Regions from separate parts of the Rhizobium sp. C104 genome, predicted to be linked through region 2. Evidence: riboswitches for the same ligand, from Rfam matches in the RefSeq annotation. Region 2 holds a riboswitch; the other holds the start of a gene.
What was found. A riboswitch is a leader RNA that binds a small molecule or an ion and turns the genes downstream of it on or off. The one in region 2 is predicted to bind thiamine pyrophosphate.

Region 1 (7,420 bases), on a different replicon from region 2:
ATGCGAAAGCCATAGCCGAGAAGGTAAGTCACTGATGGCTGACAATTTCAACTTTGAGCTCGTTTCGCCGGAGCGTCTGCTGCTGTCGGAGATGGTGACTGAAGTCGTCATTCCTGCGACTGAAGGCGAAATGACCGTCATGGCGCACCATGCGCCGACGATGACGACGATCAAGCCGGGTGTCGTGAGCGTGCGTTCGGCCTCCGGCAAGAAGCAGGACTATGTCGTGTTCGGCGGTTTTGCCGATATCCTGCCGACCGGCTGCACATTGCTTGCCGAATCAGCGGTTCCGGTCGAGGAACTCCACAAAGACGAACTGACCCGCCGCATCGAGGCCGCTCGCAAGGAGCTCGAAGATACCGAGCTGCACGAACGCAAGTCGAAACTCGAGCACTTCATCATGGAACTGACGCATCTGAATGGCGTCGTCCAGCAGGATTGATCGCAATCGATTTTTCGATAGTGAAAAGGCGGCTCAACAGCCGCCTTTTTTGTGTCTGCTCGTCTCCAGGGATCCGGCGGACAATGTCTGACGGCGGGTTCAAATGAACAAGCGGCCTTCGCCGCCACGCCGGATCGTCTCAGAAGCCGGTGCCGCCACGCAGCTCGATGACGAGCGTCTTCAGCAGAATCTTCAGGTCGAGCAACAGACTGAAATTCTTGACATAATAGATATCGCAGGCAATGCGGGCGCGAGCTTGCAACGGTCGCGCCGTCGGGCCCCGCCAGCCGCGTGTCTGCGCTAGGCCGGTGATGCCGGGGCGCATGATGTGGCGCTGGTGGTAGTGCGGCACCAGCTCTTCGTAGAGCCTGCCGGCTGCGCGCATGTTGATCGCATGGCATCGCGGACCGACCAGCGACATATCGCCCATGAGGACATTGAAAAGCTGCGGCAGCTCGTCGATATTCGTCCGTCTGAGGACCGCGCCAATGCCGGTCATCCGGCTATCGCCCTTGACGGTCTGCTGAATGCCGCTCGGATCACAATCGTCGGTGCGCATCGAGCGGAATTTGAAGACCGTGATCTTCCGTCCGTTCAGTCCCCAGCGGATCTGCCGGAAGAATATCGGGCCGCCATCGTCGAGTTTGATGAAGAGAGCAATCGCCAGAAAAAACGGCGCGAGCACGATGAGGGCGCTGCCTGAGGCGACAATGTCGAACAGCCGCTTCACGCCCAGCCGTACAGCCATCTTTCTTTCGACAGGCGAAAAGCTATCCGGCTGGCGAATGTTGGAGTTCGCGATAACCAGGGTCTTGGTTTTGTCCTGACGCTGAGACGGATCGAAGCGTGAATTCGTCTTCGAAGTAAAAGCATTCATTACGCAAGGTCCACAAGTTTAGATGCGATACTGAACTACCGGGAGACAGATACATCGTCACGTAACGTTTGTCATCGGTATAAAAAAGAATTTCGTAACCCTAAAGAAGCCAAAAATGGGAGTATTTCGCGTTAACCTTAACGCCTGTAGTTGCGTTGAATGAAAGCTTATACTTTGAAAGGAGTAGCCCGATCGGATGGGCATGATGTCAGTCGGTTGCCGAGGTCGATCGCCGGTTTCTCCAGCAGGTGGTAGCTGAGGCTGGCGACGAGAAGGACGAGCGCTGCCGCCAGTCCGCAGGACTGCAGCCAGCCCGTGACGACATTTTCCGAGGAGACGCCGAACGAACCAGGGTCGAGCCTTTGGATCGATATCAGGATGATCTCCTGCCAGACATAGATGCCGAAGGAGATCTTTGCGATGTAGCGGACGGGCGCATTGTCGAGTAGCCTGCCCAGACGTTGCGAATGGCAGAGCGAAACGAGCGCCGTTGCGATTGCCAGCGGAAAGACCGGGAAGCCATAGGGGATATCGAGCCAGCCGTAAGCTTCAGGGGTGCCGCCCGGCGATATGACGAGGCGGTAGCCGGCAACGGCGAGGGTGAGCAGCGCTGCGGCATCGAACCAGAAGGAGGACCGCCTTCTCAGCATGATCTCGATGCCGGCGGCCAGCGCGCCGAGGGCGAAGACGGCGAAGAAGCCGATCGGATTATATCTCGGCATCCACTCTTTCGCCCCACCCTGCAGGCCGTACTGCCAGCCGCGTCCGATGTCGTCGAGCGGAAAGATGGTGAGGATCAGCAGATGGGCGAGGACGACGCCTGCGACGACGCAAAGCCAGGCCAAGCGGGCAAGCAGCGGACGCTGCCTGAGGAGAGGCAAACGAAACAGCAGGAGAAAGCAGACCGGCAGGAGCACATAGCTGGTGACCTCGAAGGGAATGGACCAGAGCGGGCCGTCGGCTTCGACCGGAAAAAACGTGCGCCAATGCCACTGGCTCATGAACAGCAGCCCGGAGACGTAGCGAAGCGTGAGTTCCGGCGTCAGCGGCAGGGCAAGCAGTGTCAGGCTGAGGACGAAGCTGACGGTTGCTGCCACCCAGAAGCCCGGCGCGATACGCGCCGCCCTGCGGATCGTGTAATGGCGGAGGCTCGGCATCTCGCCGCCGCCGTCGAGCGCGCGCCAGAAGGGATGAGAAAGAAGAAAGCCGCTGAGCACGAAGAAGATGGCAACGCCGAAATTGCCGAAGCGGAGGATCTGCGCAGTCGTTCCCAGTTCGTCGGGAATTCTGCGCATATCCAGCCGGAGCGCGAGATGGTGGGCAAGCACCAGCAGACAAGCCGTCGCGCGCAGAAAGTCCGCTCCGGCCAATCTCTCCTGTTGTCGCATCTGTCCCTCGCCTTATAGCTCAAGACTTTGCCGCGGAACGCCGCGGCGGGCAAGGCCAGGGCTGGACTCAGGCCAGCAGGTCGTTGGTATAATAGGTGGAAAAGTCCGGCTTCTCCTTGAGTGCGGCGCCATTCGCATCGACCAGAATGCCGTTCTCGACCAGGAAGCCGCCGATAGCATCGGCCTTGGCCGGATCGAGGGTGCCGATCACACCGGCCTGGGATTTCAGGAAGTGTCCTTCGATCAATGCCTTTTGCGAAGCTTTCACCAATTCGGCGTTCATCAGCGCGCCGTTGCTCTCCGCTATCAGCAGCGCGCAGGCTTCGTCGGGATGATCAACGGAATAGGCATAACCCTTTCGCGTCGCCTGAATGAAAGCGCGGGCATTTTCCCGATTGGCCGAAAGATAGGTGTCGCTGGAGACGATGACCGTGGTTTGCTCGTCGGGAATGCCGTAGTCGGAATAGTGGAAGCGGGCGATCTTCCGGTTTTCCAGTTCGGCGGCGACGCCTTCCCAGGTATAGATCTCCAGGGTGAAATCGATCGAGCCATTGTCCAGCGCTTCATAGGCGGAGGTGCCGAGCGTGACGGTCTTGACCTCGCCTTTGCCGCCATCGTTGCGGATCATCGCGGAGATCAGCGCGCTCTCCCAGGTGCCGCCGAATCCGCCATAGGTCTTGCCGTCGAGATCCCTTGGGCTCTTGATGTCGTCGCGTCCGCCCTTGAAGATCAGGCGTGCTGTTTCAGTCTGGACGACGCCGTAGACCATCTTCACGTCACCGCCGGCGGCGCGCTGCGTGATGGCCTCGATCTCGCTGCTGATCCCGAAGTCGGCGACGCCGTTCGATACCAGCGTTCCGGCACTCGTATCGGCATAGGGTAGAATGTCGACATCGAGGCCCGCGGCGGCATAAAAACCCTTCGCCTTGGCGACATAGATGCCGATATGGTTGGTGTTGGGCGTCCAGTCGAGTGCGATGCGAGCCTTTGCGGGCGCCGACTGGGCGAAGGCCGGGCGGCCGACAAGGCCTGCCGCGATGGCGGCGAAAATCGTCTGGCGACGGGTGAGAAGCAGCATGATGACCTCCTCAGGTCTCTAGAGCATGGTGCCGAAAGTGTGCGCGGTTTTCGGCGTCATGATCTAACTCTTTAGTTCAGAACAGGATGCAGATTTCAGGCCGACCGGCCTAAGATCATCCTGTTCCAGCGGATGAAGCAGGGTCTGCAGGATTTCGGTTTCGATCGCCTGGGCCGCCGGCGAGCCGAGATCGGCAAGGCTTCTGGGGCGGGGCAGGGGAACGCGGAATTCTCGAATGATGCGCGCCGGGCGGGCCGAAAGCACATAGATGCGGTCGGAGAGGAACACCGCCTCGCGGACATCATGGGTGATCAGCAGCGCCGTCCAGCGGTGTTCGGTCCACATGCCCTGCAGCCACTCCTGGATCTGCGTGCGCGTCAGCGCGTCGAGCGCGCCGAAAGGCTCGTCGAGCAGCAGCATGTCCTGGGTCTGGACGACGGTGCGCAGCAGAGCGGCGCGCTGGCGCATGCCGCCCGATAGTTCGGACGGATAATGGTGTTCGAAGCCGGCAAGGCCGAAGCGCTCGAACAAAGGCGCCACAGCGGCGCGGGCCGCGCGGCGGCTCTTGCCTTTTACCTCGAGGCCGAGGGCCGCATTGTCGATGATCCGGCGCCAGGGCATCAGCGCATCACGCTGCGGCATGAAGGCGAAGGAATGCGGCGCTTCCTCAAGCGGCGCGCCATTGAAAAGCACCGAGCCGGAATCGGGTCGAAGCGACTGCGTCAGCAATCGCAGCACCGTCGATTTTCCCGAGCCGGACGGGCCGACGATCGAAACGAACTCGCCGTTCCCGACGCCGAGCGAAATATCGCCCAGTACCTGCATGCCGTCGAAAGATTTCGCGATATTGCGCAGTTCGACCATTTTGTCGCTCATCGGCGCCGCTCCCCGGATGGCTGCCAGGGCATAAGGAGGCGCTCTATCAAGAGTGTTAGGCCGAACAGGCAAAGGGTCAGCACGGCGCTGACGACGACGGCGGCGAGCACGAGATCGGGACGGAAATTGTTCTTGGCGTTGAGGATATAGATGCCGAGGCCGCTTGCGGCGCCGGCATATTCGGCAAAGATCGCGCCGACGACGGCATAGGTGATCGAGATCCTCAGGCCGGCGAAGAAATAGGGCAGCGCCGAGGGAAGCCGTGCCAGGCGGAAAATGCGCCAGCGGTCTCGTCTTCATCGAATGCAGCAATTCGGCGATGTCGCGGTCGGTCGATTCATAGCCTTGCAGCAGGGCGACGAGCAGCGGAAAGAAGGTGACGAGCGCCACCAGCAGGATCTTCGGCAAAAGGCCGAAACCGAACCATAAGACGACGAGCGGCGCAATCGCCACCAGCGGCAGGGTCTGGCTGGCGATGAAGATCGGCAGCAATGCCCGGCGCATGAATGGCATGAAATCCATGAGGATCGAAGAGGTGAAGGCGAAGGCAAGCGACAGCGCGAAACCGCCGAGCGTCGCACCAAGCGTCGGCCAGGTGTTTGATATCAGCGCCTCACGGTTCAGCCAGCCCTGGATAACGATGCGCGAAGGCGCCGGCAGAATGGAAGGCTTGATGCCGGAAAGATCGACATAGAGTTCCCATGCCGCCAAAAAGGCGCAGCCCGCGAGCAAGGCGGGGAACCCCCGATAGAGAGCGGCGCGGAGCGCGGAAAGGTGCGAACCCGATGGTTGCGGCGATGTCATCAGCGTTTGATTTCGGTCTCGATGCCTAGCCGGCCGCGATAGGGATCGAGCGTTTTGACGGCATCGCGAATGATGCCGACGACATTGCCGGACATCGGATAAAGTGACACTTCTGCGCCTGAGAACATCTGAACCTCGCTCCGCTGGCATTACCCAGATCAGCTTTAAAGGGTCCAGAGGCTAGCGCCTCATATCTCAGCCCCGGCAATACGGAGCTCCCCTGTTATTTCGTCGGAAACTATCACCCGTGTTTTCTTCCCGCAACCGCAAATTTGGGAACCCGTCCGCACGGTCGGAAAAGCTCTGTTGTGAGGGAAACACCCGAGCGGGATCCCGCTCGGGTGTTCCTCGGTGGGCCCGTACCTGCCGGGAACGGGACCGCAGCTTGCTGCCTCTGGCGGCAATATCGGCGTAAGGGGTGCCAGCGCCCTTATCGGAGTAAGAGCGGGAGCGCCCGATCGGGCTTTACGATCGCAGAAGCAAAGGGTATAAGACCTCAACCAATATTGAGGTCAAGAGGCGATGGATGGTATTTCGGCAGCGCCGCTCGGAAAGCTCCTGACTGTCGGCGAAGTGGCGGAACGCAGCGGCCTTGCCGTCTCGGCGCTGCATTTTTACGAGACCAAGGGTTTGATCTCGAGCATCCGCTCCCGCGGCAATCAGCGCCGCTACGGGCGCGATGTGCTTCGCCGCCTCGGCATCATCAAGGTGGCACAGCGTGTCGGCATTCCGCTTTCGGAAATCCAGGCGGCGTTCCAGTCCCTGCCGCAGGGGCGCACGCCGACCGTCGCCGATTGGCAGACGCTGTCGGCGCGATGGAAGGACGATCTCGACGCACGAATCAATCGGCTCAGTCTGCTGCGCGACCGCCTGACCGGCTGCATCGGCTGCGGCTGCCTGTCGATCGAAAGCTGTCCGTTGCGCAATCCCTGTGACCGGCTCGGCAGGGAAGGGCCGGGTGCGCGGCTTCTGGAGACCGAAAACGAGCTCGTTGTTTAGTCCTGGATCTCCCCGGAAAGATCGATGCCTGCCTTTCTTTCGGTCGGTGTGCTCATATGTTAAGGGCAGGTGACGCATCCGAGGAGGACGGCTTCGTGTTTCATCCCAGACTGTTTGAAAATCGTAATGTCGTCGTCACCGGCGCCGGCCGCGGCATCGGCCTCGAAGTCGCTCGGCAGTTTCTGGATTGCGGCGCGAAAGTGATCGTCCATACCGGGCGCAAGCCGGGGCGGGACCTGCCGGATTTCCTGCTGACGGCTGAATCGGAAAGACGGGCGCTGCTGCTGCATGCCGATTTCTCTGCCGCCGGCGGTGCGGTGCAATTTGCCGACGATGTTCTGGCTTTCTTCGACAGGGTGCATGTGCTCGTCAACAATGCCGGCACCATGCTCGGCCGTTTTCCCGCTGCGACGCTGACCGATGCCGAATATGAAGCGGTCATACGGCTGAACCAGACCTCGGTAGTGGCGCTGACGCGCGCATTGCTGCCGGCATTGAAGGCGGCCGAGGGTGCTGCCGTCGTCAACACCGTTTCGATCTCGGCGCTCACCGGTGGCAGCCCCGGCTCGTCGATCTATTCGGCCTCGAAAGCCTTCGTTGCGACCTATTCCAAGGCGCTTGCCCGCGAGCTTGCCCCGGATGGCATCCGCGTCAACTGCGTCTCGCCGGGAACGATCGAGACGGATTTCCACGAGCGCTATTCCTCCAGAGAAAAGCTGGAGCAGACCCGGAAATCCATCCCCCTGCAGCGGCTTGGCACGGCAGAGGATTGCGCTCCCGCCTATCTGTTCCTGGCGGCTCCCTTACTCTCGGGATACATTACCGGCCAGGTGATCGAGATCAACGGCGGACAGCTTATCTGCTGATTTACTTGGACCTTTTTTGGCATTTCATCACTATTGACCAATTCGTTTGTGCGAATATGCTATTGTTCTGATCTACCAAATCGCCTCCCT
Region 2 (7,420 bases):
TTTGCCGAGACGCGGTTCGAGGCTCCCCAGCCATTGTGCCGCGTCGTCGACGCTGAACAGGGCGCCGATATGGCGGCGGACGATGCGCACGATGTCGTCGGCAATCTGTTCGGCCGTCCGTTCAGGACCGCAGTTGACGAGGCCGGCGGGCACATTTTCCACCTGAAGATGGATCAGATCCTCGGCCATGCGGGGATCGGCGTTGAACGTCGGCACCGTCACGGAGACGCCGACGGCGCGCGCCGCCAGGCGAATCCGCGCGTCCAGCATTTCGCCGAGCCGCATCGCCTCAAGCCGCGCCAGCGTTTCCACCGCGACGGTGGCGATGACGGGATCGCCATATTTCGCCCTGTCGAGCGGATAGGAATTGGCGCTTTCCACGGCATTCGCCGATCCGGCCGCGGCAGGGCCCGCGCGCCGGCGATGAATCATGAAGGCTAGGCCCGCCAGACACAGGCCGATCGCGGCGAGCACGCTCGTCGGAAATCCCGGGACGAAGCCCGCGCAGATCGTCAGCGCCGCCGCAATCGCCAATGCGCGGGGCTCCCGGAAGAGTTCGCGGCCGATATCGCTGCCGAGACTGCCGTTGCCGTCATCGGACACGCGGGTCACGACGATACCGGCCGAGACTGCCATCAGAATCGACGGAATCTGCGACACCAGACCGTCGCCGATCGACAGCAGCGTATAGAGATGGGCAGCCTCGGCGAAGCTCAGCCCCTTCTGGAAGATACCGATCGCCAGGCCGCCTATGAGATTGACGGCGACGATCACCAATCCTGCGACCGCATCGCCCTTGACGAAGCGCATGGCGCCGTCCATCGCGCCGAAGAACTGGCTCTCCTGTTCGAGACGCGACCGGCGCTTTTGCGCAGCTTCCGTGGTGATATGGCCGTTGCGCAGGTCGCTGTCGATGGCGAGCTGCTTGCCCGGCATGGCATCGAGCGTGAAACGCGCGCCGACCTCTGCGATACGCTCGGCGCCCTTCGTCACCACGATGAACTGCACCAGCGCCACGATCAGAAAAATGATCAGGCCGACGACGACATTTCCCGCAACGACGAAATCGCCGAAGGCCATGATGATCTCGCCGGCATCGGCATCCGCCAGCACGAGCCGCGTCGAGGAAATCGTCAAGGCCAGGCGGAACAGCGTGCCGATCAGAATGACCGCGGGAAAGGTCGAGATTTCAAGCACGCTCTTCAGATAGGTCGTGGTGATCAGCACCACGAAAGCGAAGGAGAGATTGAAGGCGATCAGCACGTCCAGAACGATTGTCGGAAGCGGCAGCACCATCATCGTCACGACGGAGGCGAAAAACACCGCAAGCAGCATATCGGTGCGCCGCGCAAGCATGGCGATGGCGGATGACCTTACCTTCATGATCCGGCTTCCGACGCCATCGCCTATTCTTGTTCGCTGCTGGAAATTTCGGCGAGCTTCGGCTCGGCACTGCCGGCGGAGGCGAAATTGACCGTATCGTCCTCACTGTCGCGGGAAACGATCATCTGGTCGTTGCCGATCTCCTTGATCCGCCAGCCGCTCGCAACGACATCGCCTTCCTCGTAGCGGCGGCCGTCGGAGCCGATGATGAACCTGACTGGCGTATAGCCGGCGGCGGCGACGAAGCCGTCGAGACCGGAAGAGAGGGCGGTGAGATCGACGATGGAAACGGAACCACCGCGCCGGCTCATCGAGGCGATGATGCTACGCAGCTTCGTCTTGTCAGGCAGGCCGAGAGGTCGCGATCCTTCGCCGATGCGAATTTCGTCGGCGGTGGCGACGATGCTAAGATCTTGGGGAATCTGAGCCATACGAATGGCCTGGCGGATTTCGGCAGCGATCGCCGCCGATGACGGCGCCGGTTCGGGTGCGGCGGAAACCCTGACGGGCGGGCCTTCGTGAGCCGGCGCGTCGCTGTTGTAAAGGCCGACCAGCAAAAGCATCGCCGCCAGCCCGAGAAGGCCGGCAGCCGCAATCCGGCGTGGCGCGAACCGCCCGCGCCCGGCGCCGAGACCTTCGAGTTCGCAGGCCGTGCCGTCGAAGGAGATGGTCTGCCTCTTTGTAAGGCTCATCGTTCGATCACGCGGGATGGAATGACCATCGATCACCACGTCATCCCGCAGCGCGGTAAACGACACCGCGTCGGAGCCGCGGGAGCGCTGCAGACTGATGGCAAAGGCGGGTTCCGGTTTGGCGCCGAGGATGATCAGGTCGCAATCGGCGCTGCCGCCGACAACCTGCCGCTCCGCCGTCAACGGCAGAATGGAGCTGCGCCCGGCGCGCGTGATACGCAAGACCGGTCCGCCGCGGCCTGACGCAGCGTTGCCGGCGTTACCTCTGAATGTCGGCGAAGAGGGATCTAGATTCATAGCCATCTTGTTCCCGAACCGTCCGTCGAGCGGCTTTTATTGTCTTCGAGAGCGGGGAAGCGAGACGGGCGAACCCGTCGCGCCATTGTTTCAATCAGCCTGGGCCGATCTTCTTGATGGCGTTTGCGACGCCGTTGATCTTGGTGATTTCAGTTGCAACCTGCAGGCTCTGCGCGGTCGCTTCGTTCTGGGCCGACTTGAAGGCGGAAATCGCCGAGCCGATACCCGCATCGAGTGTCGAAGTACTAGTGCTGGTAGCCATGTCTTGAACTCCTTGCATGGTTTTGGCGGCCAAAATCTTGCAGAATTCCGGATCGAATTCAACAGCTTATGTTAAAAAGTTATTAATTCGCGATATGTACAACAATTGCGCGAAATGGATATCCGTCCTGTTCCCAGCGGACCGATGATCTGCAACAGTAGATCAGATAATTATTAACAGACTGGATTTCGCAGCCCCCTGATTTCCTTCGTTCATTAGTTGTCGGGCGGCATCCGGATCGTGAGGTAAACTCAGATGTTTGCGCGTTTTGTTTACATGGCCGCTATCGGACTGCTGGTCTCCTTTCCTCCATCAGCCGGCGCCGGCGAGCGGGAGGTGCGCCTGGATGTCGTCTCCCTGCCGCTTGGCGATGTCGTCCAGACGCTGTCCTTCATGTCTGGCATCCCGGTCACGACAGTCGGGACGCTGAGCGGCAAGGTCGAGCACTGGTCCGTCCGAGAAAGCGGAGCCAAGGCCTTCGTCAAGCTTGGCGATGCCAGCAATCTCTTCGTCGCCTATGACGGCAGCCGCATCATCATCGCGCCTAAGCAGGAGGTCTCCACCGTTGTCCTCGATCGCGGCGACCGCAGCTGGAAGACCGAGCAAAACGCCATTCGCGCGCTGTTCCCGCTACTGCCGGACGATGCACTGCGTGAAGATCCCGCCAGCGGCTTGGTGCTGGTGCGCGGCCCCTCCGTCTTCACCAAGGCCGTCGAAGACGTGCTGAGCCGGCAGGAAGCCGACAGCATCAAGGTCATCAAGGGCGGCCAGCTGGAAATCCTGACGACGAACAACGGTGCCTGAGCGGCTGATATGAAGGCGCTGAAGTCTCTCAGGCAGTTACTGGAGATCCGCAGCCTGCGGGCGGACAATCTTTCCCGCAGCCTCTCCGAGGCGCGGGCGGACGCCGAAAACGCGCGGGAGCGGGAAGCGAAAGCCTCCGAAGCGCTCGACATGGCAGCAAGCCGGGCCGCAGGCAATCCTATCGTCGACGAATTGCGCAAGAGCGGCGTTATCTCCGCCGCCAAGCTTCAGGACGCGTTGATGCGACAATCCGTATTGCGCAGCCATGAAGCCGATGCCGGCCGATCGCTTGCGCAGCGCAAAGACGCCCGGTGCGCCGCGCAAGAGCGGGCAGAACAAGCCGCCGCCGATTTTTCGCGAGCACAGAAGGCGGTATTGCGCGCCGAATTTTCGCTTGAAGCAGCGGAGAAAGTCGACCGGTAGAGAGCTAAGAACCAGCAGATGAACCAACCGCCTTGGCAGCGAACCAGCGTAACCACTGTCCTGATGCAACGTTCCGCGTCATCGCTTGATCATTGATGTTCAGCCTCAGCTTGAAATTAGTGCTCACGTTACGAATGCGAAACCTACCCGGGCTCCCCTCTTGTTCAGCAATGGCTGGATGGTGAACTTCGAGCGCATCACGATACGGAGTTGATCCGCGGCGTCGACCGGCCGTAATGGCTCCGCAGCTGGTGTCTTAAGCCAGGGTCCGAGTACGGCACGCTCATTCCAGCGCGTTTCCTCCGAGCGCCATCTGTTTTTCTCCCGCCAAGCCTGTTTGCTCATCGTAGCTAGGAACTGCTCAACGGCCATGCCAATGATAACGCCCTCAAACAGCGCGGCGATTAGCAGTTCAGGAATTTCGAAGTCTGCAATGGCTATACCGCCCGAAGCGCCTACTGCGGCAGCCCCGATGATCAGCCGAGGTGCTGCTCACAGCACCAACCTTTGGCCATATTGCATGCCCCTCTCCGGATTTCCCGCCACGATAGTACAACGCGCGTACCATATCCAAAAAAATGAGGCCTCGACCGCATGAAGCTTCCCCCGAGAAACCGATATTGGCTCTAGAGGACAGTCGACATCCGCTTCCGCTCAGGACGTTCCTACGTCGTGGCACGGCGCGATTTCGAGGCCAGCGCTCCGGCTTGTTGCTATGGAGCTCACGTTTTGGACGAAGATCGCATAATGGATCGTCGGGGACGGCGTGATCGCGCTGCTTGTGGGGTCGATTCGGATCCAGCCGGTGGGATTCGGGTGGCGGAAGCGCTCGCGCACTGAGAGCCTGCGCAATCGACAAAGCTAAGCACCTTCGCGGGCCGAAGGAACCTGTCTTAAGGAACGGGCGGGCCCGGCATTTCTCGCCTCGGTGGAGGTGGCGAATATCCGCCAGTTAGGTTCCTATTGCGGCGCGCATATCGCGCTTGTGAAATGCAATTAGCGGAGGCACGGAGACTTCCGGTTTCAACGGCGATTTTAGACGGGAAGCCGTCATGCTTGACGAGCAAGAAAAATATGCATTAGGCCTTGCTTGACAGAAGGGCAGCTCCGGTCTTTCATGGCGGCATTCACCAGGGGGGCCCGGCAAGGGGCTGAGATACTGCTGAACAATAAGGTGTTGCTTGTTGTGGCGCAGTGACCCGTTGAACCTGATCCAGTTCATACTGGCGTAGGGACGGTGCAAGCGCTCCAAGGCTTCGGATTCACGCGTGGAATCCATGCCGGCGTCTTTTCATCATTCCGGCTGACTGGGTCTCCAACTTTCAATTTGGAGCCTCAAACTATGACATTGCCGCAAAAAACTTCACCCCAACCGTCACCACCGGCCCGCTGCCAGTGTCGCGGAAGATCCATACCGGGAGTTATCCACAGTCATGTCCGCGTGCCGATGCGCGGAATCAGCGTCCATCCGACCGCCGGCGAGCCGCCTTTCGTCGTCTATGATTCCTCCCATCCCGACACCGCCCGCAGCTACCGTGACGAGACCTTGCCGAAGGAAGCGCACAAGGTGGCGCATTTCTGCTCGATGCGCATATCGCACAACATCCGCGCCGAGGCGCAGAAGGAGGGGCTGGACGCGATGGCGGCGAAATACCGACAGGGCGGCGAACTTTACATGTCGGTCGTAGAGGCCGCTAAAATACCGATTGGAGGATGACCATGCGCGTTCTTGTCAAGGGGGCCGGCGTTGCCGGCCTCACCGTGGCCTGGCAGCTTTATCGCCAAGGCTTCCGCGTCACCCTTACGGAGCTGGCCGACAAGGTCGGGGGCGGCGCCTCCGGCCTTGCCGGCGGCATGCTCGCCCCGTGGTGCGAACGGGAAAGTGCGGAGGAACCGGTGCTGACGCTCGGTCGTAATGCCGCCGATTGGTGGGAGGCAGCATTGCCCGGCCACGTCAAACGCCGAGGAACGCTGGTGGTCGCGGGTGGGCGAGATACCGCCGAGCTGGACCGCTTTTCCCGCCGCACAAGCGGATGGGAATGGCTGGACGAGGCGGCGATCGCAGCTCTGGAGCCTGATCTCGCCGGCCGCTTCCGCAGGGCGTTGTTCTTCCGGCAGGAAGCGCACCTCGATCCACGGCAGGCGCTCTCGGGACTTGCGGCAGGACTGGAGAACGCCCGCGTGCTTCTCGTGTTCGGCGTCACGGGCAATGCGAACGTTGCCCATTATGACCGGGTGATCGACTGCACCGGTGCCGCCCAGATTGGCCAACTGCCCGAATTGCGTGGTGTTCGAGGCGAGATGCTCTGCGTCGAAACGCGCGAGGTCAGCCTTTCTCGCCCCGTCCGCCTGCTGCATCCGCGCCACCCGATCTATATCGTGCCGCGCGAAAAGAACTGCTTCATGGTCGGTGCGACGATGATCGAAAGTGACGATGCGGGGCCGATTACCGCGCGTTCGCTGATGGAGTTGCTGAATGCTGCCTATGCGATGCATCCCGCCTTCGGCGAGGCACGCGTCACGGAAACAGGCGCAGGCGTGCGGCCCGCTTATCCCGATAATCTACCGCGCGTGACGCAGGAGAAACACACCCTCCATGTCAACGGCCTCTATCGCCATGGCTTTTTGCTGGCGCCGGCCATGGCCGGAGAGGTGGCGCGGCTTCTTCTAACAGAACAAACGGAAAGGAGGGCGCCATGACCTTCATCATCAATGGCGAGGAACAACAGGTCGCGGCCGCGACGCTCGCAGATCTGCTTCTCGCTCTGGACTACGAAGGCGGGTGGCTCGCAACCGCGGTGAACGGCGAACTGGTACACCGCGAGGATCGCGTCGATTTCATGCTTGGCGAGCGCGACCGCATTGAAATTCTCTCACCGATGCAAGGAGGCTAAGATGCTGAAACTTTACAGCGTCGAGGTCCATTCCCGGCTGCTGCTTGGCACCGCCCGCTACCCGTCTCCGGCCGTGCTTGCGGAAGCAGTGAGACGATCGAAGACCGAAATTGTAACTGTTTCGCTTCGGCGCGAGGCCGTCGGCGGCAAGGCGGGCGGCGCCTTCTTTGAGCTGATCCGCGAGCTTGATGTGCGCGTGCTTCCCAACACGGCCGGATGCCACAGCGTGCAGGAGGCTGTGCTGACGGCGAAGATGGCGCGCGATGTTTTCCGCACCGACTGGATCAAGCTCGAAGTGATCGGCCATCACGATACGCTGCAGCCCGATGTTTTCGGCCTCGTCGAGGCGGCACGCATCCTGACCGGCGAGGGCTTTCACGTCTTCCCCTATACGACCGACGATCTTGTCGTCGCCGAAAGGCTGCTGGACGCCGGCTGCCGCGTCCTGATGCCTTGGTGCGCGCCGATCGGCTCTGCCATGGGAGCGGTGAACCCGATGGCGCTGCGGGCATTCCGAGCACATTTTCCGGATGTGCCGCTCATCGTTGATGCCGGCATCGGCCGCCCATCTCATGCCGCCGCCGTCATGGAATACGGCTATGATGCCGTTCTTCTGAACACCGCCGTTGCCGGCGCGGGTGATCCCGCCGCCATGGCCGAGGCCT

Region 1: another riboswitch for thiamine pyrophosphate. It lies ahead of MF410_RS36645 (HMP/thiamine-binding protein); the one in region 2 lies ahead of MF410_RS32420 (phosphomethylpyrimidine synthase ThiC).

What each region holds. Positions count from the first base shown of each region.
Region 1 covers NZ_CP092348.1:4,000,275-4,007,694, forward strand. The annotation lists gene MF410_RS20845 (hypothetical protein) at 1-35, shown strand, start outside; gene MF410_RS20850 (F0F1 ATP synthase subunit epsilon) at 35-442, shown strand; gene MF410_RS20855 (sugar transferase) at 582-1,319, opposite strand; gene MF410_RS20860 (acyltransferase) at 1,487-2,707, opposite strand; gene MF410_RS20865 (ABC transporter substrate-binding protein) at 2,775-3,785, opposite strand; gene MF410_RS20870 (ABC transporter ATP-binding protein) at 3,849-4,661, opposite strand; partial or broken gene MF410_RS20875 (ABC transporter permease) at 4,658-5,465, opposite strand; partial or broken gene MF410_RS36645 (HMP/thiamine-binding protein) at 5,477-5,593, opposite strand; TPP riboswitch at 5,584-5,697, opposite strand; gene soxR (redox-sensitive transcriptional activator SoxR) at 5,988-6,464, shown strand; gene MF410_RS20885 (SDR family oxidoreductase) at 6,560-7,330, shown strand.
Region 2 covers NZ_CP092353.1:58,408-65,827, forward strand. The annotation lists gene MF410_RS32395 (flagellar biosynthesis protein FlhA) at 1-1,383, opposite strand, end outside; gene MF410_RS32400 (hypothetical protein) at 1,407-2,297, opposite strand; gene MF410_RS32405 (hypothetical protein) at 2,467-2,634, opposite strand; gene MF410_RS32410 (hypothetical protein) at 2,890-3,438, shown strand; gene MF410_RS32415 (hypothetical protein) at 3,448-3,861, shown strand; TPP riboswitch at 4,984-5,114, shown strand; partial or broken gene MF410_RS32420 (phosphomethylpyrimidine synthase ThiC) at 5,375-5,578, shown strand; gene thiO (glycine oxidase ThiO) at 5,581-6,561, shown strand; gene thiS (sulfur carrier protein ThiS) at 6,558-6,755, shown strand; gene MF410_RS32435 (thiazole synthase) at 6,757-7,420, shown strand, end outside.